3 regions of the Telluria sp. ZB4P37 genome follow, and region 1 is predicted to be linked to each of the others. Evidence: predicted binding sites of a transcription regulator. Region 1 holds the regulator's gene; each other region holds the start of a gene.
What was found. The regulator LexA, encoded in region 1, represses DNA repair genes until DNA is damaged. The targets are predictions, from matches to a motif close to ACTGTATNNNNATACAGT.

Region 1 (10,223 bases):
CGAAGCTGATCGGCATCGGCCTGTCGGGCAAGATGGTCCCGCTCTGATGGACGTTTTCAAGCGGGGCAGCGCGGCGTGACGATTTTCGATTACCTGGTCCTGTTCGTACTGATTTCGTCGGTCATCATTTCCACCCTGCGCGGCCTGGTGAAGGAGATCCTGTCGCTGCTGGGCTGGGTGGTCGCCTTCGTGGTGGCCAACATGTACGGGGCAAAACTGGCCCCCATGCTGCCCGACCTGGTTCCCGGCGCGACCGCGCGCCTGATCGCGGCGTTTGTCCTCCTCTTCCTCGGCGTGCGCGTATTGATGGGCCTTCTGTCGCTGGCGATCGGCGCCCTGATCACCGCGAGCGGCCTGAGCCTGGCAGACCGGGGACTGGGCGGATTGTTCGGATTGGGCCGCGGCATTGTAATCGTGCTTGCCGCCGTCATATTGTGTGGGATGACTTCCATCCCGCAACAGGATTTCTGGACAAATGCGCTGCTCTCGCCAATGGCGGAAACCGGAGCGCGCACGGTCAAGCCTTTCTTGCCTGCAGCATTGGCGCAGCATGTGAAGTATTGAACACCCTCATTGAATTCTTTTTTGTAATCAGCAGGTCAGTTATTAGGAGCGCACCATGTGTGGCATCGTCGGCGTCGTTTCGCACAATCCCGTCAACCAGCTCTTGTATGACGCATTGCTGCTCCTGCAGCACCGCGGCCAGGACGCTGCGGGTATTGCTACCAATCACAGCAGCATGTTCTCGATGTACAAGGCGAATGGCCTGGTCCGTGACGTGTTCCGCACCCGCAACATGCGCTCGCTGCAAGGCAATACCGGTATCGGCCACTGCCGCTATCCGACCGCCGGCTCGTCGAGCGAGGAAGAAGCGCAGCCCTTCTACGTCAACGCACCTTTCGGCATCACGCTGGCGCACAACGGCAACCTGACCAACCAGGCCGTGCTCAAGGACGAGCTGTTCCGCAACGACCGCCGCCACATCAACACCGATTCCGATTCCGAGGTGCTGCTCAACGTGCTGGCCCACGAGATCCAGGAGGCGGCCGATGGTTTCAACCTGAACAAGGAAGCGGTCTTCAAGGCCGTCGCGGCAGTGCACCGCCGCGTGCGCGGGGCGTACGCCGTGGTGGCCCAGATCGCCGGCCACGGCATGCTGGCCTTCCGCGACCCCTTTGGCATCCGTCCGCTTTGCCTGGGCATGAACGAGACCGAAGGCGGCACCGAATACCTGGTGGCCAGCGAATCGGTGGCCCTGGAGGGCCTGGGCTTCCGCTTCGTGCGCGACATCGCGCCGGGAGAAGCGGTCTATATCGACAACGATGGTAACTTGTCCGAACAGCAGTGCGCCGAGAACCCGTCGCTGAACCCCTGCGCCTTCGAATACGTGTATTTGGCGCGCCCGGACTCGGTGATCGACGGCGCCTCGGTGTACGCGACCCGCCTGCGCATGGGCGAATACCTGGCCGACAAAGTCCGCGCCGAGATTCCCGATGGCGAGATCGACGTGGTCATGCCGATTCCCGATTCGTCGCGCCCGGCCGCCATCCAGCTGGCTTTGAAACTGGGCATCGAGTACCGCGAAGGCTTCATCAAGAACCGCTACATCGGCCGCACCTTCATCATGCCCGGCCAGGGCATGCGCAAGAAGTCGGTGCGCCAGAAGCTCAACGCCATCGCCTCCGAATTCAAGGACAAGAACGTGCTGCTGGTGGACGACTCGATCGTGCGCGGCACCACCAGCCGCGAGATCGTGCAGATGGCCCGCGAAGCCGGTGCGCGCAAGGTGTTCTTCGCTTCGGCCGCGCCGCCGGTGCTGTACCCGAACGTGTACGGCATCGACATGCCGACCCGCGACGAGCTGATCGCGCACGGCCGCACGACCGAAGAAATCTGCCGCGAGATCACCGCCGACCGCCTGGTCTACCAGGATGTCGACGCGCTCAAGCGCGCCATCTCGGACGTCAACCCGGCGCTGAAAAACTTCGAGGCGTCATGCTTCGACGGCGTCTACGTCACCGGCGACGTGACCCCGGAATACCTCGACCGCCTGGAATCGGCACGCCACAAGCCGAGCCCGAAGCGCGGCGAGGATGACGTGACCACGCACCTGCACCTGAAGGCTCCGGCCGCCGAATAAGGTTCTGCTTCAAGCGAAATCCCATGAGCGATACCAAGTACGGTTTCACCACCACCATCCTGCACAACGACCGCCGCAAGACGGTCGAGCAGGGCTCGCTGCACAAGCCGGTGCATACCTCGGTGGCCTTCGGCTACAACGATGCGCGCCAGTTGGCCTCGGTCTTCCAGGGCAAGGAGCCGGGCTTCCGCTACGGCCGCCAGGGCAACCCGACCGTCAGCGCGCTCGAGGACAAGATCACGAAAATGGAAGACGGTGTCGGCACACTGTGCTTTGCCACCGGCATGGGCGCCATCGGCGCGCTGTTCCAGGCGCTGCTGCGCTCGGGCGACCAGATCGTGTCCTCGTCCTTTTTGTTCGGGAATACCAACAGCCTGTGGCAGACGGTGGCGGGGCAGGGCGTGGATGTCGCTTTTGTTGACGCGACCGATGTGGCGAACGTGGAAGCGGCGCTGACGCCTGCAACGCGCATGGTGTTCGTCGAGACCATCGCCAATCCGCGCACGCAAGTGGCCGACCTGGCCCGCATCGGCCAGCTGTGCCGCGAGCGCGGCATCCTCTATGTGGTCGACAACACCATGACCACGCCCTACCTGTTCCGCCCGAAGGCGGTCGGCGCGGGGCTGGTGGTCAATTCGCTGACCAAGTCGATCGGCGGTCATGGCAATGCGCTGGGCGGGGCGCTGACCGATACCGGTTTGTTCGACTGGAGCGGCTACCCGCACATCGCGCCGAACTTCCGCAAGCAGCCGAGCCAGGCGCAAGGCCTGGCCCAGCTGCGCGCGAAAGCCCTGCGCGACTTCGGCGCGGCGCTGGGTCCCGAGGCGGCCCACCATATCGCTGTCGGCGCCGAGACCTTGGGCCTGCGCATGGACCGCACCAGCAGCAATGCGCTGGCGCTGGCCCGGCTCTTGGAGGCCGATGAGCGAGTCGCCGCGGTGCACTACCCCGGCCTGGCCTCGCACCCTCAGCATGGCATCAGCTCGGAGCTGTTCCGCGCTGCCGGTTCGCTGCTCAGTTTCGAACTGGTCGACGCGATCGACCCCTTCGACTACCTGAACCGCCTGAAGCTCGGCATCCCGGCCAGCAACCTGGGCGATACCCGCACCCTGGTGATCCCGGTGGCGCATACGATCTTCTTCGAGATGGGGGCGGAGCGGCGTGCCAGCATGGGCATTGCCGAGTCCTTGATTCGGGTCTCGGTGGGCATCGAGGACACCGACGACCTGCTCGCCGACTTCCGCCAGGCCCTTGACGCGTAAGGACGACAGCAGCCTTCGGGCTGCCGTTCTTGTGCCAAAGGTTGAGTAGCACGGACGATGCCGCTATGATGGGGATTCGATTCCTCATCCGTAAGCGCCCATGAAGACCACGCTGTTCTGCCTCTCCCTCTTGTTCTGCGGTAGCGCCTTTGCCGGCGAGCTGGAAGATGCCCACGCCCTGTTCGCGAAGAAGGACTACGCCCAGGCCATGAAGCTGTACACGAAGCTCGCCAATGGCGGCAACGCCGAGGCGCAGCAGGCGCTGGGCCAGATGTACTGGTATGGCGAAGCAGGTCAGGTCGACGAGGCCAGGGCCGAAGCGCTCTTCAAGAAATCGGCCGCCAAGGGCAACAAAGTGGCCGCCGCCTCGCTCGATGTGATGGACCAGCGCGTCAAGCGCCGCAAGGAGATCGATTACTGGGTCAAGGGCTATGACGGCGAAGACCTGAAGTCGGGCGAATTCCGCTGCACCGCCCCGCGTATCCCGGCCATGTCGAAGATTAACGCCGACATCGACCGCATCGGGGCGGCCGTGACGAGCTGGCAGGATTGCTACAACAAATTCGTCACCAACCTGAACGCGGCAACGCCGCTGACCAAGCGCATCCCCGCGGATATCGCCAAGCTGATGACTAAAGAAGAGACGGAGAAGTCGACCGCCTACCTGACGCAGCTGCAGTCGAACCTGACCGAGGAGGCGAAGGTGAGCTCACAGATGGTGCTGGCCGATTTCGCGGCATGGCGTAAGGCGACCGAGGCCTATGTGTCCGAGCACAATGCGATGGTGAAGAGTTCTTCGGATGCGAAGAAGCTGAAGTGACGGGAGCGCGGCTATTCGCAAAAATTGGGGTCCCGCCTTCGCGGAAACGACGGTCTTAAGAGTAACGGTATTAACTGCGATGTTTGTACCATTCCCCTAAAAACCGTCATCCCCGCGCAGGCGGGGATCCAAGTTCTGGTATTGCAGTGTTAGCTGGATTAATGCCAACTACGCATCAACCCCACCGCCAGCCCCTCGAGCGCAAACTCGTCCTCGGGGGTGACTTGAATGACCTTGAAGTCCGGGTTTTCCGGCAGCAGTTCGACCACGCTGCCCGTCTTGCGGTAGCGCTTGACCGTGACTTCGTCGCCCAGCCTGGCCACGACGATCTGGCCGTTCTTGGCGCTGTCGATCTTCTTGACCGCCAGGAAGTCGCCGTCGCAGATGCCGGCATCGCGCATCGACCAGCCCTTGACCTTCAGCAGGAAGTCGGGCCTGGCCGAGAACATCGCGGCGTCGACGTTATAGGTGGCTTCGACGTGTTCCTGGGCCAGGATCGGCGAACCGGCGGCGACGCGGCCGACCAGCGGCAGGGCCATCATCAGGGCGGCAGGCACCAGGGGGACCTGTTCGACGGAAGCGCCGATCAGGCGGATGCCGCGCGAGGTGCCGGGCGAAATCTCGATCGCGCCCTTGCGCGCCAGGGCCTGCAGGTGTTCTTCGGCGGCGTTGGCCGACTTGAAGCCAAGTTCGGCCGCGATTTCGGCGCGGGTCGGGGGGAAACCGGTGTTCTCGATCGCTTCCCTGATCAGGTTCAGGATCTGTTCTTGCCTTGCAGTGAGCTTGAGCATGGGTGTGTTAAAGCAATCCGTTGTGTGAGTAGACTGTATTTTTGTACAGTATTCCTGTCTGCGCAAGGGAAAACACGGGAAAAGTGTAAAAAAATTGTGCAGCGCGGTCACGGGCGTGGCAAAAACCGCGCGTCCTTGCAGGCCCATCAGCGCCGCGAACAACGCCCGGCTTTCCAACTCGGCCAATCTCAGGCTATAATGTCCGGCTTTCCCTTCCCACACTCGTCTTGACGCCGAGGTGGGCATTTGTTTAAACGTCCTTAAGGAGTAATGCATGCGTCATTATGAAATCGTTTTTATCGTCCACCCGGACCAAAGCGAGCAAGTCCCGGCGATGATCGAGCGTTACAAAGCCACGGTGTCGAGCCGCGGCGGTAACATCCATCGCGTCGAAGATTGGGGCCGTCGCCAGATGGCTTACCAGATCCAGAAGCTGCCGAAAGCCCACTACATCTGCCTGAACATCGAGTGCGACAACGAGACCCTGGTCGAGCTGGAAACCGCATTCAAGTTCAACGATGCCGTCCTGCGTCACCTGACCGTCAAGATGAAGAAGGCTGAAACCGCACCGTCGCCGATGATGAAGTCGGTCCAGCGCGAAGACGCAGCCAAGAGCCACCGCGCTGAAGCCGCAGCACCAGCTGCCGCCCCGGCCGCAGCAGCCTAATTGTTGATCCGGTTTTTCCAGGGAATCCCGAACACGAGTGAATCAGTAGCGTGAACGAACTGCGGCTCGTGGCGACCATCGCCGAGCGTGACGTGTTGCGTTACACCCCGGCCGGTGTCCCCATCGTGGGCGCCATCCTGATGCACAGTTCGCAGCAGGAAGAGGCAAGGGTAGCGAGGCTGGTCGAGTTTGAAGTCACCGCGCTGGCCGCGGGCGAGATTTCAGGCAGGTTTGCCAGCGCCGAACTCGGCGCGGCCTACCAGTTCACCGGATTCCTGGCACGGAAGAATCGCAACAGTAAAGCCTTGGTGTTTCACATCATTGATTTCAGTGCCGCCTGAAGCGGCATTCATTTAGATACAGGAGCCTAAAATGGCATTCGGTAAAAAGTTCGACAAAAACAAAGCGAAACTCAAAGAGAAGCGCAAACAGCAAAACCCGCTGTTCAAGCGTAAGAAGTTCTGCCGCTTCACCGCTGCAAACGTGGAACAGGTCGACTACAAAGACGTCGACACCCTGAAGGACTTCGTCCAGGAAAACGGCAAGATCATGCCGGCACGCCTGACCGGCACCAAGGCGCACTACCAGCGCCAGGTCGACACCGCGATCAAGCGCGCACGCTACCTCGCGCTGCTGCCGTACACCGACCTGCACCACGGTTAATCCGCGGCGTACAGATCAGAATTTCTGGAGAAAAATATGCAAGTTATCCTTTTGGAAAAAGTTGTTAACGTCGGCAACCTGGGCGACGTGGTCAAGGTCAAGGACGGTTACGCACGTAACTTCCTGATCCCGCAAAAGATGGCACGCCGTGCTACCCAGGCCGCCGTGGCCGAGTTCGAAGTCAAGCGCGCAGAACTGGAAAAAGTAGCAGCTGAAAAGCTGTCGGCTGCCCAGGCGCAGGGCGACAAGCTGAGCGGCATGACCGTCACCATCGGCCAGAAAGCCGGCGTCGACGGCCGCCTGTTCGGTTCGGTCACCAACTTCGACATCGCCGAAGCCCTGAGCAAGCAAGGCTTTGCGGTCGAGAAGTCGCAGGTTCGCCTGCCGACCGGCCCGCTGAAGACCACCGGTGAATTCCCGGTTGCAGTCGCCCTGCACACCGATGTCGTGTCGGAAATCACCATCGCCGTCGTCGGCGAAGCTGCTTAAGTTCTAGCGTAAAGCACTTGTTGCATAAATAAAAAAGCCGGGTTCGCCCGGCTTTTTTTATTGCCAGAATCTACCCAATTATTTCAGCCGTGTGACCGGAAAAGGTATAATGCCCGCCATGAATTCCCCATCCGATCCGCAAGTCGACTCGCTGCGCATCCCCCCGCATTCCATCGAGGCAGAGCAGTCCGTCATCGGCGGCCTCCTGCGCGATAACGCGGCATGGGACCGTATTGCCGACTTCATGCACGCGGACGACTTCTACCGCTACGACCACCGCATCATCTTCGAACAGATGGTCCGCCTGATCAATGGCGGCAAGCCGGCCGACGTGATCACGGTCTACGAGGCCATGGTCTCGCTGGGCAAGGCCGACGATGTGGGCGGCTTGCAATACCTGAACGCGATGGCGCAGAACACGCCGTCGGCGGCCAACATCCGCCGCTATGCCGAGATCGTGCGCGACCGCGGCATCCTGCGCAAACTCATTACGGTGGCAGACGAGATCTCGGGCAATGCCTTCAACCCGCAAGGCAAGGAAGTCAAGCAGATGCTGGACGAAGCCGAATCGAAGATCTTCGCGATCGCCGAGACCGGCGCGCGCGGCCAGCAGGGCTGGAACCCGATCCAGCCGCTGCTCACGCAAGTGGTCGAGCGCATCGACGAGCTGTACTCGCGCGAGAACCAGGGCGAGATCACCGGCGTGCCGACCGGCTTCATCGACCTCGACCGCATGACCTCCGGCCTGCAGCCGGGCGACCTGGTGATCGTGGCCGGCCGTCCGTCGATGGGCAAGACCGCGTTCTCGATCAATATCGGCGAGAACGTCGCGATCGAGGCGGGCCTGCCGGTGGCCGTTTTCTCGATGGAGATGGGCGGCACCCAGCTGGCCATGCGTATGCTCGGTTCGGTCGGCCAGCTGGACCAGCACCGCCTGCGTACCGGCCGCCTGAACGACGAGGACTGGCCGCGCCTGACGCACGCCATCCAGAAGATGAACGATGCCCAGCTCTACATCGACGAGACGCCGGCGCTGAACCCGATCGAGATGCGCGCACGCGCGCGCCGCCTGGCCCGCCAGTGCGGCAAGCTCGGCCTTATCATCGTCGACTACCTGCAGCTGATGCAGGGTAGCCAGCCGGGCGACAACCGCACCGCCGAGATCTCCGAGATCTCGCGTTCGCTCAAGGGCCTGGCCAAGGAACTGCATTGCCCGGTCATCGCGCTGTCGCAGCTGAACCGCTCGCTGGAGCAGCGCCCGAACAAGCGCCCCGTCATGTCCGACTTGCGCGAATCGGGCGCAATCGAGCAGGATGCGGACGTGATCATTTTCCTGTATCGCGACGAAGTCTATAACCCGGACTCGCCCGATAAAGGCACCGCCGAGATCATCATCGGCAAGCAGCGTAATGGTCCGATCGGGGCGATCCGCCTGACCTGGATCGGCCAATACACCAAGTTTGGCAACTACAGCGGCAACCTCGCCGTCTACCAAGGCGATTAAGCCGATATTGCGCCACGGCCGGGATGCCATCGAGGCAGGCCTGCCGCGGACCCTCGCAGACCCCCAAAGTTTTACAACGGAGAACTACATGTTTGGACGCCTGATGCCCCAGGAGGGGAAGTTTTTTGACCTGTTCAACCAGCACGCCGCATTGTGCGTGAAGGGTGCGCAGGAGATGGTTGGCCTGATGACCAACTTCGACGACCTGGAAATCCGCACCCACGCCGTGGAAAGCATCGAAAAACAGGCCGACAAGATCACCTACGCCTGCGTCGACCTGCTGCACAAGACCTTCATCACGCCGATCGACCGCGATGACATCCACAAGCTGATCACCCGCATGGACGACATCCTCGACATGATGGAAGACGGCGCCCAGACCGTGTCGCTGTACGACCTGCACGCGGTGACCCCGGAAGCCAAGCGCCTGGCCGAGCTGTGCCTGTCGTGCTGCCTGAAGGTGCAGGAAGCCGTCGGCCTGCTGCACGACATGGGCAATGCCCAGAAGATCGTCGCCATCTGCGAAGAGATCGACCGCTTCGAATCCGACGCCGACCACGTGATGCGCGCCGCCATGTCCAAGCTGTTCCGCGACGAGCCGGATGTGCGCAACCTGATCAAGATGAAGGCCATCTACGAGATCCTGGAGACCGTCACCGACCGTTGCGAGGATGTCGCCAACATCATCGAAGGCATCATCGTCGAGAACGCGTAACCCGCCGCCAAGAACAACAACAATTATGGAAACTATTAACATCAGCATCTGGGTGCTGGGCATGCTGGTGCTGCTCGCACTGGTGTTCGACTTCATGAACGGCTTTCACGATTCGGCGAATTCGATCGCCACCGTGGTGTCGACCGGGGTACTGAAGCCGCAGGCCGCGGTGGCGATGGCGGCCTTCTTCAACTTCATCGCGATCTTCGTGGTCAGCATGAAGGTGGCGCAGACCATCGGCAAGGGCACGATCGACCCGCACATCGTCGACCATTACGTCATCTTCGGCGCCCTGGTCGGAGCGATCACCTGGAACGTGATCACCTGGTACTACGGCATCCCGTCCTCGTCCTCGCATGCGCTGATCGGCGGCCTGGTGGGCGCCGCGGTGGCCAAATCCGGCACCGGCGCGCTGATCGCCGGCGGTCTGCTCAAGACCGTCGCCTTCATCGTCGTGGCTCCGCTGCTCGGCTTCGTGCTGGGGGCCACCATCATGCTGATCGTGTCCTGGATCTTCGTGAAATCCACGCCGCGCAAGGTCGACGTCTGGTTCCGCCGCCTGCAGCTGGTGTCGGCGGCCGGCTATTCGCTGGGCCACGGCGGCAATGACGCACAGAAGACCATGGGCATCATCTGGATGCTCCTGATCGCCGCCGGCGTGACCAGCCCCGATGCGCCCCTGCCGCCGATCTGGGTGATCATCTCCTGCTATGCGGCGATCGCCTTCGGCACGCTGTTCGGCGGCTGGCGCATCGTCAAGACCATGGGCCAGAAGATCACCAAGCTCAAGCCGGTCGGCGGCTTCTGCGCCGAAACCGGCGGCGCGATAACGCTGCTGATGGCGAGCTTCTTCGGTATCCCGGTCTCGACCACCCACACCATCACCGGCGCCATCGTGGGCGTGGGCGCCTCGCAGAAGGCCTCGGCCGTGCGCTGGGGCGTGGCGGGCAATATCGTGATGGCCTGGGTCGTCACCATCCCGGCATCGGCTTTCATGGCGGCGGTGGCGTGGTGGATCGGCACCAAGATCATGTAAGTGACGCCTGTAGCAGGGTCGCTCCACACAACCCGGCGATTGCCGGGTTTTTTTCTGCGCCGCGCGTCGACGTCCTGGCGAGACCATTGGCTTTGGGCACTATTTTTACCCGTGCAGGGCCCTGGAATGCTACAGT
Region 2 (10,223 bases), on a different contig from region 1:
CTGGCGGACAACCTGCCGACTGCCGTGATGACCGATACCACGCGCCTGCAGCAGGTCTTGAAGAACCTGCTGTCGAATGCGTTCAAGTTCACCAGCCACGGCCAGGTGGAGCTGACCATCAGCCTGGTCAACAGCGGCTGGACCGCGGACCACCCGAACCTGGTGCATGCCGACGCCGTGCTGGCCTTCTCGGTGCGCGACACCGGCGTGGGCATCCCGTCCGACAAGCTGCAGCTGATCTTCGAAGCCTTCCAGCAGGCCGATGGCTCAACCGCCCGCAAATACGGCGGTACCGGCCTTGGCCTGTCGATTTCGCGCGAACTGGCGCGCCTGCTCGGCGGCGAGATCCGGGTCGAATCGATCGTCAACGTCGGCTCGACCTTCACCCTCTACCTGCCGTACAACCGCGCCGGCTTCATCAACTACGAACAGGCACGCCAGCCGCAACCGGCGCGCCTGGCCCCGCCCCCAAGCCCTGCCCCGGTGACCTTCCAGAAGTCGGCACAGCAGCAGACCGACGTGGCCACCGTCGAGACGATCGAAGCGGCTTTGCTGGTCGAATACTCGTCGGTGCTCGATGACCGCGGCCTGGTGACCCCGGGCGACCCGTCGGTGCTGATCGTGGAAGACGACGAGCGCTTCGCCAAGGTGCTGCTCGACTTCGCCCGCGAAAAGAACTTCAAGGGCATCGTCACCCAGCGCGGCGACTCGGCGCTGTCGCTGGCGCGCGACTACCTGCCGTCGGCGATCCTGCTCGACATCGACCTGCCGGACATCGACGGCTTCACGGTGCTCGACCGCCTCAAGCGCGACCCGAGCACCCGCCACATCCCGGTGCACGTGATGTCCTCGCTGCGCGAGCGCGAGCGCGCGCTGCGCCAGGGTGCCATCTCCTACATCAACAAGCCGGTCAGCCGCGAGCTGCTGCAGGAAGAATTCAAGCGCATCCAGAAATTCCTGATGGGCGGCAAGCGTTCGCTGCTGGTGGTCGAAGACGACATGGCCCAGCGCGAGTCGATCGTGGCCCTGATCGGCAACACGGACATCCACATGGTGACGGTGGATACCGGCGCCGGCGCGCTGGAAGTGCTGGAAAGCTCGCACTTCGACTGCATGGTGCTGGACCTGACCCTGCCGGACATCTCGGGCTTCGACCTGCTGGACCGCATCGGCGCCAACGAGCGCCTGCGCGACCTGCCGGTCGTGATCTACACCGCCAAGGAACTGTCGCGCAAGGAAGTCACGAAGCTCAAGCGCTACGCCAAGACCATCGTCATGAAGGATGCTCGCTCGCCGGAACGCCTGCTGGACGAGACCGCGCTGTTCCTGCACCGTTCGCAGGCCAGCCTGCCGGAGAACCAGCGCCGCATGCTAGAGGAGATCCACGCGCTCGACGGCGGCCTGGCCGGTCGTAAAGTGCTGATCGTCGACGATGACCTGCGCAACATTTTCGCCCTGTCCACGCTGCTGGAGCGCCAGCAGATGCAGGTGCTGTTCGCCGAGAATGGCCGCGACGGCATCGAGGTGCTGGAGAAGGACCCGACCATCGAGATCGTCCTGATGGACATCATGATGCCGGAGATGGACGGCTACGACACGATGCGGGCGATCCGCCGCATCCCGAAGTTCCGCTCGCTGCCGATCATCACCCTGACCGCCAAGGCCATGAAGGGCGACCGCGACAAGTGCATCGCCGCCGGCGCTTCCGACTACATCACCAAGCCGGTCGATGTGGCGCAGCTGCTGTCGATGATGCGGGTCTGGCTCCACTAATGGGCGAGCATAGCGCCTGGAGCGGATGTGCCGCCGCCCAGGCGACCGAGGAACTCGAAATCGAGCTGCTGCTGGAAGCACTGTACCAGCGCTTCGGTGCCGATTTCCGTGGCTATGGACGCACCCGGCTGCGCGAGAAGCTGCTGCTGCTCCTGCAGCGGAGCGAGCTGGCGACCATCTCGCGCCTGCAGGAAGGCGTGCTGCACCAGGCCGGCGTGGCGATCGACGTGGTGCGCGCGCTGGCGGTGCCCTTGGCGCCGCTGTTTGACCAGCCGCTTGAGACGCGCCGGCTGCGCATGGCGCTGGGCGACAGCCTGCGCCCGACCGCCCTGCCCAAGGTATGGCTGGCCGAGCCGGGCGGCGTGTGCGAGGCCTGGACCCTGGCGATCCTGCTGGCCGAAGAGAAGCTGTACGCGCGCACCGAGGTGTTCGCGACCCTGGCCAGCGACGACCTGCTGGCCGAGGTGCGCGATGCCACGGTGCCGGCCGCGCAGCTCGACGCCGCGCAGCGCGACTACGAGGAAAGCGGGGGTAGCGGCCGGCTGGCCGACTATTTCGAGGTGTCCGGCGGCGAAGCGCGCCTGCTCGGCCGCCTGCGCGAGCGCATTACCTGGGCCCAGTACAGCCTGGTGACCGATGCCTCGTTCAACGAATTCCACGCCATCATCTGCCGCCGCGCCCTGCCCGACTTCGGCCCGGTGCTGCGCCAGCGCGTGCTGCGCCTGTTCCACGACAGCCTGTCGCTGTTCGGGGTACTGGGGCTGGACCGTCCGCTGGCGCCGACGGATGTGATTGCGGGGGAATATTTGCCGTTGTTCGAGGGTGGTGGGTGGTATAAGCGCATACGTTGATCTGTCGATCATCGTAGCGTGGGCGGATTCTGCCCACGCGTTCAAACCACCTTGGCTCCGTTGAACGGCGGTTCTATCCACATACTCGGTGAACGCGTACGGCTAACCGAGCGGCCGCGTGCTCACCCCGGAAACCGCTCCACCATCCTGTCCCGCCACGCCTGCAGGTTCTCCATCCCCTCTGCCCCCGGGCGGAACCGCAGCAGTCCCCGCGCAAACTCCAGCGCACAAAACGCCGTGATATCGGCAATCGTGAACCGCTCCCCCGCCACATACGGCTGCTTGCCCAATTCCCCATCCAGCCAGCGCGCCGTCGCCCGCATCTTCAAGCCCTGCGCCGCGCCGAACTCGGGAAACTGCGGCTGCTCCAGCACAGCCAGCCCCGGATGCGTGTGGCGCACGCACAGCGCAATCTCCAGCATCAGGTGCAGCTCCATGCGCCGGTCGGCCATCTCGATGAAGGCGCGCTCCGTCGCATCCACCCCCATCAGGTTCGGTTCCGGGAACAGGCCTTCGAGATAGGTGCAGATCGCGCGCGTTTCGCTGAGCGCACGGCCGTCGTCCAGCACCAGCACCGGCACCCGCGCCAGCGGGTTCAGTGCCAGGAATTCGCTGGCCCGGTGGGCCCCGGAATTGAGGTCGACGTCGACCATCTCGATGCCGGCAATGCCCTTGGCCGCCATGAACAGGGTGACGCGGCGCGGGTTGGGCGCGCGGGGGCTGGTGTAGAGGCGCATGGGTTTCCTTTGCGGTAGAGGGCACAGGCGGCCATGATAGCCGCTTTCGCCCGCTAGCTCGCCGCCAGCGCCTTCAGGCCAGCTCGGCCAGCACCACCGGCCCCGCCGGCCGGCGCTGGGCCGCGATCCAGGCGTCGATGCTGTCGGCGCAGCCGGGCGGCAGGTGCAGGCCCAGCTTGCTGCGGCGCCACAGGATGTCGTCGGCGCAGCTGGCCCATTCCTGCCCCACCAGGTAGCGCAGCTCGGCGGCGTACAGCCCCGGCGCGACTTCGTCGCCCAGGTCGTCGAGGCAAGCCGCCCCCGCCAGCAAGGCCTCGACGCGGGTGCCGTAGGCGCGCGCCCAGCGCTGGGCCAGGGCGGGCGGCAGCCAGTCATGGCGGCGCTGGAGCGCGGCGACCCAGCGGTCGAATTCGAGCACGCCGCGGCTATCGGGCGTGCTGCCGAACAGGTCGCCGCCGGGCAGCAGCGCATTGGCGGTCCATGCCGGCCGTGTGTTGCCGAGGGCCGGACCGATCCAGTCGACCGCCTGCTCGGCCAGCTTGCGGTAGGTCGTGATCTTGCCGCCCATGACCGACAAGAGCGGCGCGCCGGCGGCGTCGTGGGAAAGCACGTAGTCGCGCGTGGCGGCGGCGGCGCTGGCCGCTTCGTCTTCGAGCAGCGGGCGCACGCCCGAATAGCTCCATACGACGTCGGAGGGCCAGACCTGGCGCCGGAAATAGCGGTTGGCCAGCTCGCACAGGTAGCTGGTCTCGGGGCTGGAGATCCCGACCTCGTCGGGGTCGCCCTGGAATTCGACGTCGGTGGTGCCGATCAGGGTAAAAGCGCCTTCATAAGGCATGGCGAAGACGATGCGCCCGTCCGGGTGCTGGAAGATATAGGCATAGGTGTGGTCGAACAGGCGCGGCACCACGATGTGGCTGCCCTTGACCAGGCGCAGCCGGTGCTTGGGCAAGACGCCGGTGGCGACCTGGGCGACGTGCGCGGCCCAGGGCCCGGCGGCATTGACCAGGCAGCGCGCCTGGACGCGGCGGCTGCCTGTGCCCTGCACCAGGGTGGCCATCCAGTGCGCGGGGTGGCGCTCGAAGCCGGTCGCGCGGGTGTGGGTGAGCACGGTGGCGCCGCGCTCCCGGGCGTCGAGGGCGTTGAGCACCACCAGCCGGGCGTCGTCGACCCAGCCGTCGGAATATACGAAACCGCGCGTGAAGGTGGGCTTCAGCGGGCCGCCGGCGCGGTGCCCGACCAGGTCCACGGCGCTTGATCCGGGCAGGAATTCGCGTGGCGCCAGCCGGTCGTAGAGGAACAGGCCGGCGCGGATCAGCCAGGCAGGACGCTGGCCGGTATCGTGGGGCATGACGAAACGCAGCGGGTGCATGATGTGGGGCGCGCTGCGCAATAGCAGCTCGCGCTCGGCCAGGGCCTTGCGCACCAGGCCGAACTCGCGGTGCTCGAGGTAGCGCAGCCCCCCGTGGATCAGCTTGCTGGACGACGAGGAGGTATGGGCGCCAAGGTCGTCCTTGTCACACAGGATCACGCGCAGGCCGCGCCCGGCCGCATCGCGTGCAATGCCGACACCGTTGATGCCGCCGCCTACGACCAGCAGGTCACACTCCCATTGCTTGCCGTCATCCCTGTCGCCATTGTCCACGTCGCCTCCTGTGCGCGGGCAACCTGCCCCCAACCGGTCCAGTGTAGGAGCCCGGCAGTGGGAAGTCTTTGCTTATATCAATTATGCGCAGAATCCAGCCGGCGTGTGCGAAATTGCCACAGCCATCAATAAAGGACGCCCCGCGTGAGCGGCGGGCCGGTGTGTAGAATTGGCGGTTTGATCACGACACAGGAAGATGCAATGGTGGAGGATGTGCGCGCCTGGGTGCGCATGCCGTCTGGTAAACGGCTGGACCTGCTCAACCCCACGCCCTTCGACTGGGACGACGCCGACCTGGCGCTGGGACTGGCGCGCACCTACCGCTGGGGCGGGCATTCGGCCTGGCCGCTGCCGCTGTCGGTGGCCCAGCACTCGATCGCGGTGATGCTGCTGCGGCGCGCGCTGGCCCCGCGGCCGACCCCGCTGGAAGAATTGCGCGAACTGCTGCACGACGCCGAAGAAGGCTTGCTCGGCTTCGATGCGGTGTCGGTCATCAAGCCCTTCCTGGGCGAAGGCTTCCGCGCCTTGACCCGGCGCCTCGAACAGGTGGTGTTCGTGCGCTACGGCTTGCCGGCCTGGACCGAGAAGGACCACAAGCTGCACAAGCAGGCCGACCGCCTGGCCGCCGCCACCGAGGCGGTGCACGTCACCGGCTGGACGCGCGAGGAAGTGCGGCGCACGCTCAAGATCCGCGCGCACGTGCTGGAACAGGATCCGCTGGCGGCGCATTACGGCTGCACGCCCTGGGAGCCCTGGCCCCCCGGACTGGCCGCCGAGCGTTTTTTAGCCGAGCTCGACCGGCTGAAGGCCGTCACCGGCCATGCCCCTTTGACGGGGGGCTGCGACACCCGGCTCTGAATGCCTGCACCGTTTTCCGCACGTGATTTTGACGCGGATCAATAGCTTAAGCTAAATACCTGATTTAGTTGAGTATTTTCCAATATCCACAACTTGTGTGGATAACTATGTGGACAAGGCCTACTTGACAAGCTGCAAGTCCAGTATCCGTGCGGGTTTCAACAAAATGCCCATTCTGGAGGCAAAATGAAACCCCAATAAAATCAATGGCTTAGCTATGCACCGCTTTCGTGCAACATAGGTCTATAGGGCAAATTCCTACAAAAATTGCTGGCGGGGGATAACTAGGGATTGCCAGGCCGGTTCGGTCGCTAACAGGTGCTCTTCTGCGCGCATTTTCGCCTCCCGCTTCGCGTCTCATTTCCAACTGTTCCGCGACCGGTCCCTGACCATCATCCGCACCGTCTCCGGCACTGGTTTGCGCACCTGCCGGGTGTCGGCGCTGAGCCAGGTGTGCTCGTCGAAATGCTTGAGCATGGCCGGAGTGATGAAGCGGGTGCGCGCCGCATACACGTGGCGGTCGCCCATCTGGGCCTGCTGCTTGATGAAGAAGCGGTTGGGCACGACCAGCTGCAGGTGTTCTTTGGCGCGGGTCATGGCCACGTACAGCAGGCGGCGCTCTTCCTCGATGTCGTCCTGGTTGCCGGTACTCATGTCCGAGGGAATGCAGCCGTCCACGACGTTCAGCACATGCACCGATTTCCACTCCTGCCCCTTGCTGGAGTGGATGGTGGACAGGATCACATAGTCTTCGTCCAGCAGCGGCGGGCCGGCGCGGTCGCTGGTCGCCTCGGGCGGGTCGAGCGTGATCTCTGCCAGGAAGCTCTCGCGCGTGGTGTGGCCGCCGGCCAGCGCCGCCAGCTGCTCCACGTCGGCAGCACGTACCTGGGCGTCGTCGTGCATGCGCTCCAGGTGCGGCAAATACCAGGCCTTGACCAGCTCGATGTCCGCCGGCCAGCGCAGGCCGGGGGTACGCAGGCGCCGGTACAGGGCGCTGAACGCTTCCCAATCCGCCGCGCTCTTGGCGGGCGGCGAGAAGGCATCGATGGCCGTGAGCGGGTCGGCCGCTTCGCTCACCGCGTCGAGCAGGCGGGTGGCGGTGGCCGGCCCGATGCCCGGGATCAGCTGGGCCACCCGGAAGCCCGCCATGCGCCCATTCGGGTTCTGGGCAAAGCGCAGCACGGCCAGGACGTCCTTGATATGGGCCGCTTCCAGGAATTTCAGCCCGCCGAATTTCACGAAGGGGATGTTCCGGCGCATCAGCTCCAGTTCCAGCGCGGCGCTGTGGCTGGCGGCGCGGAACAGCACCGCCTGCGCCGTCAGGGCGATGCCGGCCTCGCGGTGCTCCAGGATGCGGTTGCAGACCCAGCGCGCCTGCTCGGCTTCGTCCGGAATCAGGACCAGCTGCGGCTTGATGCTGGAGACCTTGTCGGTCCACAGGGTCTTGGCATGGCGCTCCAGGGCGCCGCCGATCATGGCGTTCGAGGCGTCCAGGATAGGCTGGGTCGAGCGGTAGTTGCGCTCCAGAGTGATGACTTCGGCCGGGCGCGTGAACTCCTTCTGGAAGTCCAGGATGTTGCGCACCGTCGCGCCGCGGAAGGCATAGATCGACTGGGCGTCGTCGCCCACCACCATCACGCCCTCGCCGCCGGGCTTCATGCCGGTGATGATCGAGGCCTGCAGGCGGTTGGTGTCCTGGTATTCGTCGACCAGCACGTGGTCGAACAGGGCGCCCAGCGCCAAGCCCAGTTCCGGGTCGCTGGCCATCTCGGACCAGAACAGCAGCAGGTCGTCGTAGTCGAGGACATTCTGTTCCTGCTTGGCGTCGACATAGGCGCCGAACAGGGTCTTGAGCTGGCCTTCCCATTCGCTGCACCATGGGAAGGTCGATTGCAGCACCTGGTCCAGGGGCTCGCGGCTGTTCACCACGCGCGAATAGATCGACAGGCAGGTGCCCTTCAGCGGAAAACGCTTCTCCGTCCGGGTCAGGCCGATCTCGTGGCGCACCAGTCCCATCAGGTCTTCCGAGTCGCCGCGGTCGTGGATGGTGAAGGATTCATCCAGGCCGATGCGGCCCGAGTATTCGCGCAGCAGGCGCGCGCCGATCGCGTGGAAGGTGCCGGCCCAGGGCAATGTGACCTGCGATTGGAAGCCGTAGGCCGAACTGCCGCCGCGCAGCAGGCGCTGCAGCACGCCGCTGGCGCGCCGGCCCATCTCGCCCGCGGCGCGGCGCGAGAAGGTCAGCAGCAGGATGCGCTGGGGGTCGGCGCCGGCCTGGATCAGCCGCGCGACGCGGTGCGCCAGCGTATTGGTCTTGCCCGAACCGGCGCCGGCGACCACCAGCAGCGGACGCACGATGTCGGCGCCGATGTCATGCTCGACTGCCGCGCGCTGCTCCGCGTTCAGGCTGGCGAAGGGATCGTCGGTGGTGGCGGGCTGGTCGTGGACGGCGGACATACAGGCTGGGAACGTGGACATGACATACTGTACATTTATCCAGTTCTTACGCGCAAGCAGAAATGCTGGGCAATTGCTGAGGCCACACGAATGCCCGCGCCGCCACGGTCATGCAAGACATGCAAAACCCGCTTTAAGTAACGGATTCTTCAAATATTTTCCGGATATCCACAAAGTCTGTGAATAACTATGTGGAAAAGCAGGGGCTTGACACGCCAACAGCGGCCAAGGATGCGGCTTTCAACAATTTGCCTATTGGGGAGGCATCGCTCTTAGCCCCTGAAATCAAGGGGTTACGCGCACGTGCCGCAGGTGAATAGTGTGGAGGACGAAAAATAATTGTAGGCAAGTTATGTGCATAAGCCAGGGTGGCCTGACCCGCGACTGCCTCGCATGGCGCAACCTGGAACTGCTCAGGCGGCCGCGAATCCGCGCTGGCTGCGCCGCCTGGACGGTTCGAGCAGCACCCGCGCAATGACGCGCCCTTCGACGGCGTGCGACTTGAGGTATTCGAGCGCGGACAGGGTGCCGACCGCATGCATCAGGGACAAGGCGTCGTCCACGATGTCGCGCTGGCGCAGATCGTGTCGGGCATCGACGGCGCCGGCAGCCCCGTCGGGAGTGAGGGGCGGATTGCGGTGTGGATCCATCGTGCGCCTGGCCTTTCTGGCTAAAGACGGTGTGCTGCACGGAGTATGGTCGAAGCCGGGACAATGTCAATATCAGACCTGAATCAAACACCCCTATACAATTTTGTGCTTGGTCCCTCGAACTGGTGCAGCGCTGCGCCACCGCTTCCAGCTGCCGCCTACAATGGCCGCGCCAACCACCACTCCGCGAGGATCCCATGAGCACGCATCCCGACCCCGACCTGAATCCCGGCGACGAAGCCGAACCCGGCACCCCCGGCGCCGGCGAAGACGTCTGCGAAGCCTGCGCCGGCAGCGGCAAGCTGTCCGACGGCAAGCCCTGCTCCAACTGCGGCGGCAGCGGCAAGGTCATGCGCGGTATCGGCGGAGGCTGACGGGGCGCACGTGGACAGTCCCGGCGCAACCCCGCGATAATGCCGGGATGACCGCCCCGCTTCCCGACCTTCCCGCCGGTGCGCAGCCCTCCGCCCGGCCGCGCCCCCGTTCGCTGGGCGACCTGTTCGTTTCCTTCACGCTGCTGGCCCTGCAGGGCTTCGGTGGCGTGCTCCCGGTCGTGCAGCGCGAGATCGTCGAGCGCAAGCGCTGGCTGACGCACGAGGAATTCATCGAAGACTGGGCGGTTGCGCAGATCATGCCCGGACCGAACGTGGTCAACCTGGCGATGATGATCGGCGCGCGCTGGTTCGGCCTGGCCGGCGCCCTGACGGCGATCGCCGGCATGATCGCGCTGCCGCTGGTCGTGGTGCTGCTGCTGGCGGCGCTGCATGCGCGTTTTGCGGATCTTCCTGCGGTGGCGGGCGCGCTGCGCGGCATGGCGGCGGTGTCGGCCGGCATGATCGCCGCCGTCGGGCTCAAGCTCACCGGCGCGCTGGCGAAGAGTCCGGTGCCCCTGCCCTGGTGCATCGCCATTACGCTTGCCGGCTTCGTGCTGCTGGCCTGGCTGCGGGTGCCGCTGGTCTGGGTGCTGCCGGCGCTGGGCGGGCTGGGCTGCGTGCTGGCCTGGCGCGGGCTGCGGTCATGAGCGCAGCGCAACTGGGTACCCAGCTGGCTCCTCACCTCGTGCTGGGCTGGAACGATTGGCTCAGCCTGTTCGCCCACTACATGATGCTGTCGCTGATGTCACTCGGCGGCGCGATCTCGACCACCTCCGACATGCACCGCTACCTGGTCGAGGACAAGGGCTGGTTGAGCCAGGCGCAGTTCTCCGATTCGATCGCGCTGGCCCAGGCCGCGCCCGGTCCCAACGTGCTGT
Region 3 (10,223 bases), on a different contig from region 1:
TGGCGCCGCTGGCCGACCTGGTGGGCGTGACGCGCCAGACCGCGGTCCTGGCCTTCCAGCTCGGCGAACTGTCCACGCCGATGATTCCAACGTCCGGCATCACGGTCGGCGTGCTGGCGCTGGCGCGCATACCCTGGCTGACCTGGGCCAAGTGGATGATCCCGCTGCAGCTGATTTATCTGGTGATGGCCTTGTTGCTGCTGATACCGCCCTGCCTGATGGGGTGGAACTGAGGCGGTGTTTTGGTCTGGTTCGCCGAGTCAGGGAGCGCCAGTTTAAGCGCGAGAAAACGACTGCAGGAATGATTGAACAGGCTCAATGAAAACAGGGGCGGCGCCTGCGGCACCGCCCCTGTTTTTTCAAGCTTTCGGCGTGGCCGGGCTTATGCGTTGAGCTGCTGTTCCAGTTTGGCCTTGGTTTCCACCAGCTCCTGCGGCAGGCGGTAAGCCAGCTTGTCGAACAGCTCGCTGTGCAGCTTCAGTTCTTCGCGCCAGGCATCCTTGTCGATCGAAGTGATCTGCTCGAACTGCTGTTCGGTGAAGTCGATGCCGTTCCAGTTCAGGTCGCCGTACGATGGCGAGCTGCCGAACAGGTGGGCGTTGCCGGCCGGGACGCTGTCGTCGGCGCGGTCGAGGATCCATTTCAGCACGCGCATGTTGTCGCCGTAGCCCGGCCACACGAAGCTGCCCTGGTCGTCGGTGCGGAACCAGTTGACGCAGAAGATCTTCGGTGCGGCGCCCTTGGCTTGGACTTTCTTGCCGAGGTCCAGCCAGTGCTGGAAGTAGTCGCTCATGTTGTAGCCGATGAAAGGCAGCATCGCAAACGGGTCGCGGCGCACGATGCCCATCTGGCCGGCGGCGGCGGCGGTGGTTTCCGAGCCCATGGTCGCGGCCATGTAGACGCCTTCGACCCAGTTATTCGCTTCGGTCACCAGCGGCACCGTGGTCGAGCGGCGGCCGCCGAAAATGAAGGCCGAGATCGGCACGCCGGCCGGGTCGTCCCAGGCCGGGTCGATGACCGGGTTCTGGGTGGCGGCGACGGTGAAGCGCGCGTTCGGGTGGGCGGCCTTGGTACCAAGGGCCGGGGTCCAGTCCTTGCCCTGCCAGTCGATCAGGTGCGCTGGCGCCTCCTTGGTCATGCCTTCCCACCACACGTCGCCATCATCGGTCAGCGCCACATTGGTGAAAATGACGTTCTCGCGCAGCGAGGCCATGCAGTTCGGGTTGGTCTTGTCGTTGGTGCCCGGGGCCACGCCGAAATAGCCGGCTTCCGGGTTGATCGCGACCAGCTGGCCGTCCGGGCCCGGCTTGATCCAGGCGATGTCGTCGCCGATGGTCGTGACCTTCCAGCCGTCAAACGCGGTTGGCGGGATCAGCATGGCGAAATTGGTCTTGCCGCAGGCCGAAGGGAAGGCAGCCGCGACGTATTTCTTGTCTCCTTTTGGCGACTCGACGCCCAGGATCAGCATGTGCTCGGCCAGCCAGCCGGTGCCGCCCGCTTGCGCTTCCTGGTAGCCCATGTTCGAGGCGATGCGCAGCGCGAAGCACTTCTTGCCCAGCAGCGCGTTGCCGCCGTAGCCCGAGCCGAAGGACCAGATCTCGCGGGTTTCCGGATAGTGGACGATGTATTTGGTGGCATTGCACGGCCATGGCACGTCTTGCTGGCCGGCCGACAGCGGCATGCCGACGGTGTGCACGCAGGGCACGAATTCGCCCTCAAGGCCCAGCACGTCGTACACGGCACGGCCCATGCGCGTCATGATGCGCATGTTGACGGCGACATAAGGCGAATCGGACAACTCGACGCCGATATGGGCGATTGGGGAACCCAGCGGGCCCATCGAGAACGGCACCACATACAGCGTGCGGCCGGCCATGCAGCCGTCGAACAGGCCGTTCAGGGTGCGGCGCATCTCGGCCGGGTCCATCCAGTTATTAGTCGGGCCGGCCTGCTCTTTGGTTTCGGCGCAGATATAGGTGCGGTCTTCGACGCGGGCGACGTCCGACGGATCGGACCAGGCCAGATAGGAGTTCGGGCGCTTTGCCGGGTTCAGCTTTTTCATGGTGCCGGCGTCGACCATCTGCGCGCACAGGCGGTCGTACTCTTCTTCGGAACCGTCGCACCAGTAGATGCTGTCAGGCTTGGTCAGGGCGGCAATGTCGGCCACCCAATTGATAAGCTGCTGGTGCTTGATGTAAGCTGGAACGTTCAAAGCGGCGACGCCGCCCATCACGGGCTGGTTCATAGATACCTCCAATGCCAATTAAGAATACTCTCTGTCCCGGCACGCTCGGTGCGCCCGTCTGGCCGTGCCTTCGCGGCAGCTCGCTCCAGCGGAGCGCGGCGTTTACGGCGGTCGTGTCGACGCCCTCTAAGGGACGCCGGGAACTGTACTGCTGGGCCGACACGAGCATGTCAGACCCTCAATTAATTGGCCGATTGTACACCCCTAAAACGGCGATTCGTGCTCAGCTACTACAAAAAAGTAGCAGATAATTCCCGACTAATGTAGTAGGCTATTCAGCATCTTTTTATAACCTGTTATTTCGCTACGCGCATAACCTTAACGAGAAGAAACACGAATGAAAATAGCTGTCCTCGACGACTACCAGGACGCCGTACGCGGTTTGTCCTGCTTCCGCCTGCTCGACGGGCATGAGGTCAAAGTGATTACCCACCCTACCCGCGGGCTCGGTCAACTGGCGATCCGGCTGGCGCCCTATGATGCGCTGGTGCTGATCCGCGAGCGCACCGCCTTCCCTGCTGCTCTGCTGGCAAGGCTGCCGAATCTGAAACTGATCTCGCAGACCGGCAAGGTCAGCGGGCATATCGACGTGGCCGCTGCGACCGAGCACGGCATTGCGATTGCGGAGGGGATCGGCTCGCCGGTAGCGCCATCCGAGCTGACCTGGGCGCTGATCATGGCCGCCAGCCGCAAGATCGTGCCCTACGCAAACAACCTCAAGGACGGCCTGTGGCAGACCGCCTCGACCAACCCGGTGCTCAACGGCCTGGGTCGTTCGCTACGCGGGCGGACGCTGGCGATCTGGGGCTATGGCAAGATTGGACAGCTCGTGGCCGGCTATGCGCGGGCCTTCGGGATGCGGGTGCTGGTCTGGGGCAGCGAATCCAGCCGACAGGCAGCCGTGCTTGATGGTTTCGAGGCGGCGGCATCGCGCGAAGCCTTGTTTGCGCAGGCCGACGTGTTGACCCTGCACCTGCGGCTGAGCGAGGCGACCCGCGGGATCGTCAGGCCGGAAGACCTGGCGCGCATGAAGCCGGACGCCTTGTTCGTGAATACCAGCCGGGCGGAACTGGTCGAGGAAGGGGCGCTGGAGCAAAGCTTGCGGTCGGGCAGGCCGGGCAGCGCGGCGCTGGACGTGTTTGCCAGCGAACCGCTGCGGGCGGATTCGCCGGTTTTGCGCATCCCGACGGTGCTGGCCACGCCGCATTTGGGGTATGTGGAGCAGGATAGCTACGAGATTTATTTCCAGACGGCATTCAAGAATGTCGTGCGGTTTGCGGCGGGGGCGCCTGATAATATTTTGAATCCGGAGGCGCTGGGGAAGCGGTGAAAGGATGCGGTGGGGTGGGCTGCGAACGTGGATTCCCGCCTTCGCGGAAAGGACGGTTTTTGGGTAGTGGTGTAAGCCAACAGCACCTATCAAGCACTGTTAGCTTTAGCACACGTCGCTCCGGCGAAGGCCGGAGCCTAATTTTTGCGAACAGCCACAAGCGCAACCGAGCGCAGCGAGCCGCTTTAGCGGAACTCCGGTTCCCCCGTAAAACTCAGCTTCGGCTCCGGCATCACATGCCTGCCCGTCCACAGCCCCGCCCAGCCCGGCGGCCAGCCGATCGCCGGCCCCGCGTACGGCTGCAGGCCCGCGCGCACCGGCACCACCGGCACCGGCGGCGCCTCGACCAATCCGCCGCCCGCGGGCCGCTCCATGTTCAGGCTGTACATGTATCCCGGCAGCAGCACCTCGCAGACCTGCGCGAACCAGGCCGTGTGATCCTCGTCGCGGCCCAGCGCCTGCGCCAGTCCCTGCGGATCGAATTTCGCCAGCGCGTGGATCAATTCATCCGTGGTCGCGCCCGGCAGATCGCCCCAACCCATCACCGGATTGTTGTTGTACTCCGCGCCCGAGCCGTACCAGCCTTCGCGCCAGGTGCGCTGCATCCAGTTGCGCGGGCCGGTAAACAAGTGCCAGCGCCAGTGCAGGCCCGAAGGCTTGGGCCAGGAATACAGGTAAAGCTTCTGGTAGCCCGCATTGTGCAGCGCGCGCACCACCTCCATCAGGCGCGCATGCGGCATGCGGTCCGGCGGGGCGCGGCGGAACAGGATCGGCTCACCGTCGGCGTGCTGCACTTCGTCGCTCGACAGGTTCAGGTCGAGGGCGCGCGCTTCGCTGCCAAAACGGGCCGAAATCCAGCCGGTCAGCAGGTTGACGTGGGTGATCACGCCATAGCCACGATGGCGGTGGAAGATGACGGTGCCCGGTGCGACGGCTTTCATGGGATCAAGTGAAATGGGGAAAGAGGATGTTTAGTTTACTCAACCGATCCGACCGATTCTAGCGCAGTCACATACAGATACACACCGGTTTGCGGCTATCATTACCCACCTTTTTTCAGCACGTGGACAAATCAACATGACCTTGCGCATCATCGCCACCGGCGGCACTTTCGACAAACACTATAACGAACTCAATGGCGTGCTCGGCTTCTCCGAAAGCCATTTGCCGGCGGTGATTGCCCGCTCGCGGATGACGATTCCGGTCGCGCTCGACGTACTGCCGCTGCTCGATTCGCTCGACATGCAGGACCCGGACCGCCAGCGCGTGCTGGCCGCCTGCCAGGCGGCGCCCGAGAAAGCCATCGTCATCATCCACGGCACCGACACCATGCGCGAAACCGCCGCCGTGCTCGGCGCTGCCGGCCTCGGCCAGACCATCGTGCTGACCGGCGCCATGATTCCCTACGAGATCGCGAATTCGGATGCGCTGTTCAACCTGGGCCTGGCCTGCGGCGTGGCGCAAACTTTGCCGGCCGGCGTGTATGTGGCGATGAATGGCCAGGTTTTCCCGTGGGATAACGTGACCAAGAACCGCGCGGTGGGAGTGTTTCAGCAGTTGTAGCGCAGTGGGCAGTGAAGACGGTGCGTCAAACCGTAGCGTGGGCAGGTTCCCTGCCCACGCGGTGATAGCTGACGCCTGAGCTATCGCACAGGCGCCGTGAATCGATTAGGCCTTGGCTTCCCCACCCAGCGCCTCAACCACATCCGCCATCAGCTTGGCCAATTCACCGGTCATCAGCATGATGTCGTTATCGAACCGCTCGTCATCGCTATAGGTCGCGGCTTCGCCTTCCTTGATGACGTCCAGCGGCTTGATGCCCTTGATCGCCATCGATTCGGTCAGCACGAAGCTGATGCGGTCGGTCCAGGTCATGGCCAGGCGGGTGCACTGCTTGCCGGCGGCGATGTGGCGGCGGATGTCGTCCGGTTCCAGCGTGTGCTTCACGTAGCGCACGGCCGCGCGGCTTTCGCCGGTGGCGCGCAGTTCGGTGTCCTGGTCGATCGTGAAGCCATACGGCGCTTCGTCCGCTTCCAGCCAGCCGGTCATCACGGCCACCGGCGAACGCTGCACGCGCAGCGATTCAAGGGGCATGCGGTCGACGGCCTTGAGCAGCAGTTTGATGACGTCGTCCGCCTTCGACGGGCTGGCGGCATCGACCACCAGCCAGCCGTTGACCGGGTCGATCCAGACCCAGACGTTGCTGCGGATCGAGAAGGCGCGCGGCAGCAGCTCGTCGGCGACGCGCTCCTTCAGTTCCTTCATTGCCTTCTTACCCGGCGGGAAGCCCTGCTGCTCTTCCATCTCGGCGGCCTTGGCCTTGGCGACCTGGTTGATCACCGACGACGGCAGCAGCTTCTTCTCGGTACCGAGCATCATCAGCATCTGCTTGTTGACGACGTGGACCAGCTTGCCGTTGGCGCGCGGCGAATCCCAGCCCTGGCGCAGCAATTCGTTGCTGCTCGCAGGAGAAAACGCCTGCGACTGAAGCGCTTCTTCCATCTGTTCTGGGGTGAATGCCCACGGAGCGGGCAGGCGATAAATCTGGAGATTCTTGAACCACATAGCTGTTATCCGATTGTTTCAGTATTTCAAGGGAACGACATTTTACGCTGCCGTTGCCGGCAGCGAGTACGAGAATTATTCTGTTGACGAGTCATCAACAATGCTGGCGATGGCGTCTGGGGCAGCGTCATCGAACAGCCGCAGTTGCTCGACCGTCTCGGTGTCGCCCAGGCGTACGCCGACGCCCAGCAGGCGCACCGGACGGCTGGCGCGGGCCCAACCGGTTTCCATCAGGCGCGCATAGGTCGGGATATGTGGCGCATAGCCAACACACTCGACCGTCGTCTGCTGGAAGTCCGAAAACTTGATCTTCACGAACAGTTTGTTAATGAATTTTTCCGCCTTGTTGCGCTTGATCCGGCCCAGCAGGTGTTCGTGCAATTCCGGCAGCAGCTTCAGGCAGGCGGCCAGGTCGGGGACGTCGGGCGTATAGGTTTCCTCGGTGCTGATCGATTTGCGCTCGCGCGAGGTATTCACTTCGCGCACGTCGATGCCGCGGCACAGGTCGTACAGGCGGGCGCCGAAGCTGCCGAAATGCTCCTGCAAGCGCTCCATGCTCCAGCCGCGCATCTCGGCGCAGGTCTGCAGGCCGAGCCGGTGCATCTTGTCGGCCGTGACCTTGCCCACCCCATGCAGCTTCTTCACCGGCAGGGCCGCGACAAAGGCATCCACCTCGTCCGGGCGCACCAAAAACAAGCCGTCCGGCTTGTTCCAGTCGCTGGCGATCTTGGCCACGAACTTGTTCGGCGCCACGCCGGCCGAGGCCGTGATGCCGACGGTCTTGAAGATGCGCTGCCGGATCTCCTGTGCGATCAGGGTGGCGCTGCCCTTGCAGTGCGTCGCGTTGCTCACGTCCAGGTAGGCTTCGTCGAGCGACAGCGGTTCCACGATCTCGGTGTAGTCGCGGTAGATGTCCATGATCTGGGTAGAGGCGAGGCGGTATTTGTCCATCGCCGGCGGAATTACCAGCAAGCCCGGACACAGCTTCATTGCCTGGGCCGTGGCCATCGCCGAATGGATGCCGAAACGCCGCGCCTCGTAGTTGCAGGTGGCGACCACCCCGCGCTGGTCGGGACGGCCGCCGACCGCGAGCGGACGCCCGCGCAGCGACGGGTCGTCGCGCATCTCGACCGAGGCATAGAAACAGTCGCAATCGCAGTGGATGATTTTACGGAGCGGAGCGTTCACGGGGGCGAGGCCGCCCCGGGGCGGGGTCGACTACTGTAATTGCATACAGTATCAGCTGAAAGTGGATTTCATGCAAGACAAGGCCTTGCACGCTTGGGTGCAAGGCCTTGTCTGCTGCCGTCAGCGCCGCTCAGCTCAGCGATTCACTCCCAGCTGGCTGGCGGAATGGACGGTCCTGTCGGTGAACTGCAAGCTATGCACTCCCTGCTGGCAATGCGGACCATCGTTGCTGCGGAACAGGCTCTTGATACTGGCGTCCTTGCCCTTGACCCGGAACATGATCATTTCTGTGGACGGCTTGCCGGGCTCTATCTTCCTGGCCACCAGTTCGACATCGGTCGATGCCAGCCCGCTCATGACCACGTTGATGCGCTGGCGCTTCTGCACATCTTCATCGTCGTGGCAAGCGTGAAACAGCTTCATCTCATGGACGCCGGCAGCCGGCGTGTAGACATGATTGACGGGCTCGGCGGCAAATGCGGCGCCACTCAGCGCAGCGGCAATCAAGAGCAAACATGGTTGATATTTCATTGTCATGGTCCTTTCAGCGCTCAGTTCATGAGCCAGTTACCGTTATTGGAACTCCAGTACCCCGTCGTTCCTCCCGTCCCGGTCCAGTTGATCACGTTGAAGGTGTTGGTGCCGGTAGCCGTGCCCGGCACCTTATAGACACGCAATGCCTGCGCAGCCCGGTACCAGGTCAAGGGGGTCGCCGGCTGCAGCACCTCGGGGCTGTCGGTGCCCCTGACGAAGAAGGCATTGCCACTGCCGTAGACTTGCCCGGCGCCGCTGGTGTCGACCACGACCGCGGTATTTTCATCGGCCCCAACGCCTTTCATGCTTGCCCATCCCACACCAAATTTATAGATGCTGCTGGCCATGAAGCTGACCAGCCGGGGTTGCCGGGTACGCTGCGTGAAATGCTGATCGGTCACCAGGTTGGCGAGCACCGGATTGGCGATAAAGTTATTACCGACTGCAATCGCGGTTGGATTCGCCAGCACGCTGGTATTGTCTGCGGCGCCGCCCGGGTGATAGTACTGCCCCATGACTGCCATCCCGGCACTGGTGCCGCCGACAGGCGCGCCCTTGGTATTGATCAGGTAATTCAGTGCGTTGCCGACGCCCTGGCCCTTGAAGTAGTTGATGTAGTTGGCCTGGTCTCCGCCCGCCAGGAAGACCGCGGCCGCGTTGCGGATGGTCGAGACCACGCAGGCATCATTGGCATCGGTCGTACTGGCGATGAGCAGGGTCTGCACCGAATTGATGCCGCCCATGGCGTAAATCCAGTCATTGTAGGCATTCGTCCCGCTCGAACGCAGGATCACGAAGTCGCCGCCGCCGGAACGCGCGATCATCCACTTGAACGCCTCGTCCACATCCAGCCCGCCGCCCATCAGGACTGCGCCGCCGGTCGTGGCGGTGGCCTTCGGCGTGGCATTGCCGGTTTTACCGAGGTTGACTTTCCTGGGGAAGGTACAGGCCGTTGCGGCGCTGCCTGGCAAGGTCACGCTCAGGCTGTAGCTGCCCGTCCCGGCATTGCTTCTCACGCGCACGTAGTAGGTCCCGGCCGTGGTCGCGTTGTAGCTGCCGCTTTCCGGATTGCCCAGGCTGGCGCCGGATGCGACATCGGTGCCCGCCGCGTTGGTGAGATACCAGTCGAGGTCGATTCCCGCGGCGTGGGAAAGAGTGAGCGACATGGTGCCCGTGTTCGGCACGTCCACCCGGTACCAGTCATAGTCGGTGGAGGAGCTGATCGCGCCACTGACCGCCCTGCCCGAGCAGAGGGTCAGGTTGGCCTGCGTGATGGTGTTGTTCGGTTCTGCTTCCGTCGTGATGCAAGTTGGCTGCGGTGGCTGCGCTGCGTGCGCTGCACCGGTCGCACCGGTTGCCGCTGCCAGCAGAAGAACACGTAAGCTTGTGGCGATATGCATTTGTTACCCCCATTGTTATACGACGCCATGTGGTGAAATTCCTGGTGTGACCTATACGACCTTTTCCTCCTTTTGAAAGAAAATTCCAGACGTACTTCGGTTTAGGAAACTCTGAACAAGACGACGAAAACAGGGGGACGAATCGCGGTCTTCACGAAGACCATGCATGCATCACCGGCAAGCGGGGGCGGCGCGAAGCGGTGGGAACACGCCGCTGACTTGAGTCAATTATGTAGCACAATTTTCAACGAGTAAACAAATGTAAGAATTTTTTCATTCGTTTTTCCACCTTATTCTTTCCGCATAATCCAGATCAGGTCGGCGGGCCAACATGACAATCGGACTCACATTGCAGGTGAGTCCGTTCCGGATCAAGCGACAAAAAGAAACGCGCGGCAAGCCGCGCGTTCCCGGATAAAGGCGGCGCAGGGAGCCGCGCCGCTTCGCCCTTATCGAAGCATTACCAGGTCATCTTCAGCGTGTACTTGCCGTTGGTGGAACCGGTGCCGCCGCTGTAGTACACCACGCGGACGTAGCGGGTGGCGGTAGTGCTGCCGGTGTTGGCCGAGCTGTAGCTGTCGACGGCGCCGGCGCCGTTTTCGCTCTTGCCCAGCAAGGTGCCTGCGCTGTTGTACACGAACAGGTCGTAGTCGGCGGTGCTCAGGCCTGGGGTCAGGACCGAGCTCAGCGTCTTGCCGGCTGGCAGGTCGACACGGTAGTAATCGGTGTCGGTCGAGCTTGCCATGGTGCCGTTCACGGTGGTGCCCGAGGTCGTGATCATGCTGGCGGTGCCGGTCGTGTTGTTCGACTCGACTTCAGTGATGGTCGGGCCTGGAGGCGGGGTCGTGCCCAGCGCAGCATTCACGGCCGCGGTCGCGTCCACGATGCCGGTGCCGCAGCCCGAGCAGGTTGCCGGGAAGGCGCGCGCGCTCGACTTGAGCATGCTTTCGACTTCGTCCAC

Region 2: the regulator LexA is predicted to act here: its motif matches at 8,348-8,365, upstream of AC56K1_RS02415 (ATP-dependent helicase).
Region 3: the regulator LexA is predicted to act here: its motif matches at 7,361-7,378, upstream of dinB (DNA polymerase IV).

The regions. Positions count from the first base shown of each region.
Region 1 is NZ_JCASID010000006.1:143,075-153,297, forward strand. It holds gene AC56K1_RS12580 (SPOR domain-containing protein) at 1-47, shown strand, start outside; gene AC56K1_RS12585 (CvpA family protein) at 76-564, shown strand; gene purF (amidophosphoribosyltransferase) at 620-2,140, shown strand; gene AC56K1_RS12595 (cystathionine gamma-synthase family protein) at 2,164-3,402, shown strand; gene AC56K1_RS12600 (tetratricopeptide repeat protein) at 3,503-4,222, shown strand; gene lexA (transcriptional repressor LexA) at 4,381-5,013, opposite strand; gene rpsF (30S ribosomal protein S6) at 5,288-5,680, shown strand; gene priB (primosomal replication protein N) at 5,731-6,021, shown strand; gene rpsR (30S ribosomal protein S18) at 6,053-6,343, shown strand; gene rplI (50S ribosomal protein L9) at 6,380-6,832, shown strand; gene AC56K1_RS12630 (replicative DNA helicase) at 6,951-8,336, shown strand; gene AC56K1_RS12635 (DUF47 domain-containing protein) at 8,425-9,051, shown strand; gene AC56K1_RS12640 (inorganic phosphate transporter) at 9,077-10,087, shown strand.
Region 2 is NZ_JCASID010000001.1:469,051-479,273, reverse strand. It holds gene AC56K1_RS02440 (hybrid sensor histidine kinase/response regulator) at 1-1,773, shown strand, start outside; gene AC56K1_RS02435 (CheR family methyltransferase) at 1,773-2,624, shown strand; gene AC56K1_RS02430 (glutathione S-transferase family protein) at 2,747-3,361, opposite strand; gene glpD (glycerol-3-phosphate dehydrogenase) at 3,435-5,006, opposite strand; gene AC56K1_RS02420 (phosphohydrolase) at 5,208-5,864, shown strand; gene AC56K1_RS02415 (ATP-dependent helicase) at 6,222-8,321, opposite strand; gene AC56K1_RS02410 (hypothetical protein) at 8,735-8,971, opposite strand; gene AC56K1_RS02405 (hypothetical protein) at 9,169-9,345, shown strand; gene AC56K1_RS02400 (chromate transporter) at 9,393-9,992, shown strand; gene AC56K1_RS02395 (chromate transporter) at 9,989-10,223, shown strand, end outside.
Region 3 is NZ_JCASID010000017.1:74,247-84,469, forward strand. It holds gene AC56K1_RS20600 (YfcC family protein) at 1-233, shown strand, start outside; gene AC56K1_RS20605 (phosphoenolpyruvate carboxykinase (GTP)) at 383-2,245, opposite strand; gene AC56K1_RS20610 (D-2-hydroxyacid dehydrogenase family protein) at 2,583-3,575, shown strand; gene AC56K1_RS20615 (L-asparaginase) at 3,761-4,516, opposite strand; gene AC56K1_RS20620 (asparaginase domain-containing protein) at 4,653-5,138, shown strand; gene AC56K1_RS20625 (recombination-associated protein RdgC) at 5,244-6,140, opposite strand; gene dinB (DNA polymerase IV) at 6,216-7,328, opposite strand; gene AC56K1_RS20635 (hypothetical protein) at 7,464-7,859, opposite strand; gene AC56K1_RS20640 (pre-peptidase C-terminal domain-containing protein) at 7,880-9,262, opposite strand; gene AC56K1_RS20645 (S8 family peptidase) at 9,723-10,223, opposite strand, start outside.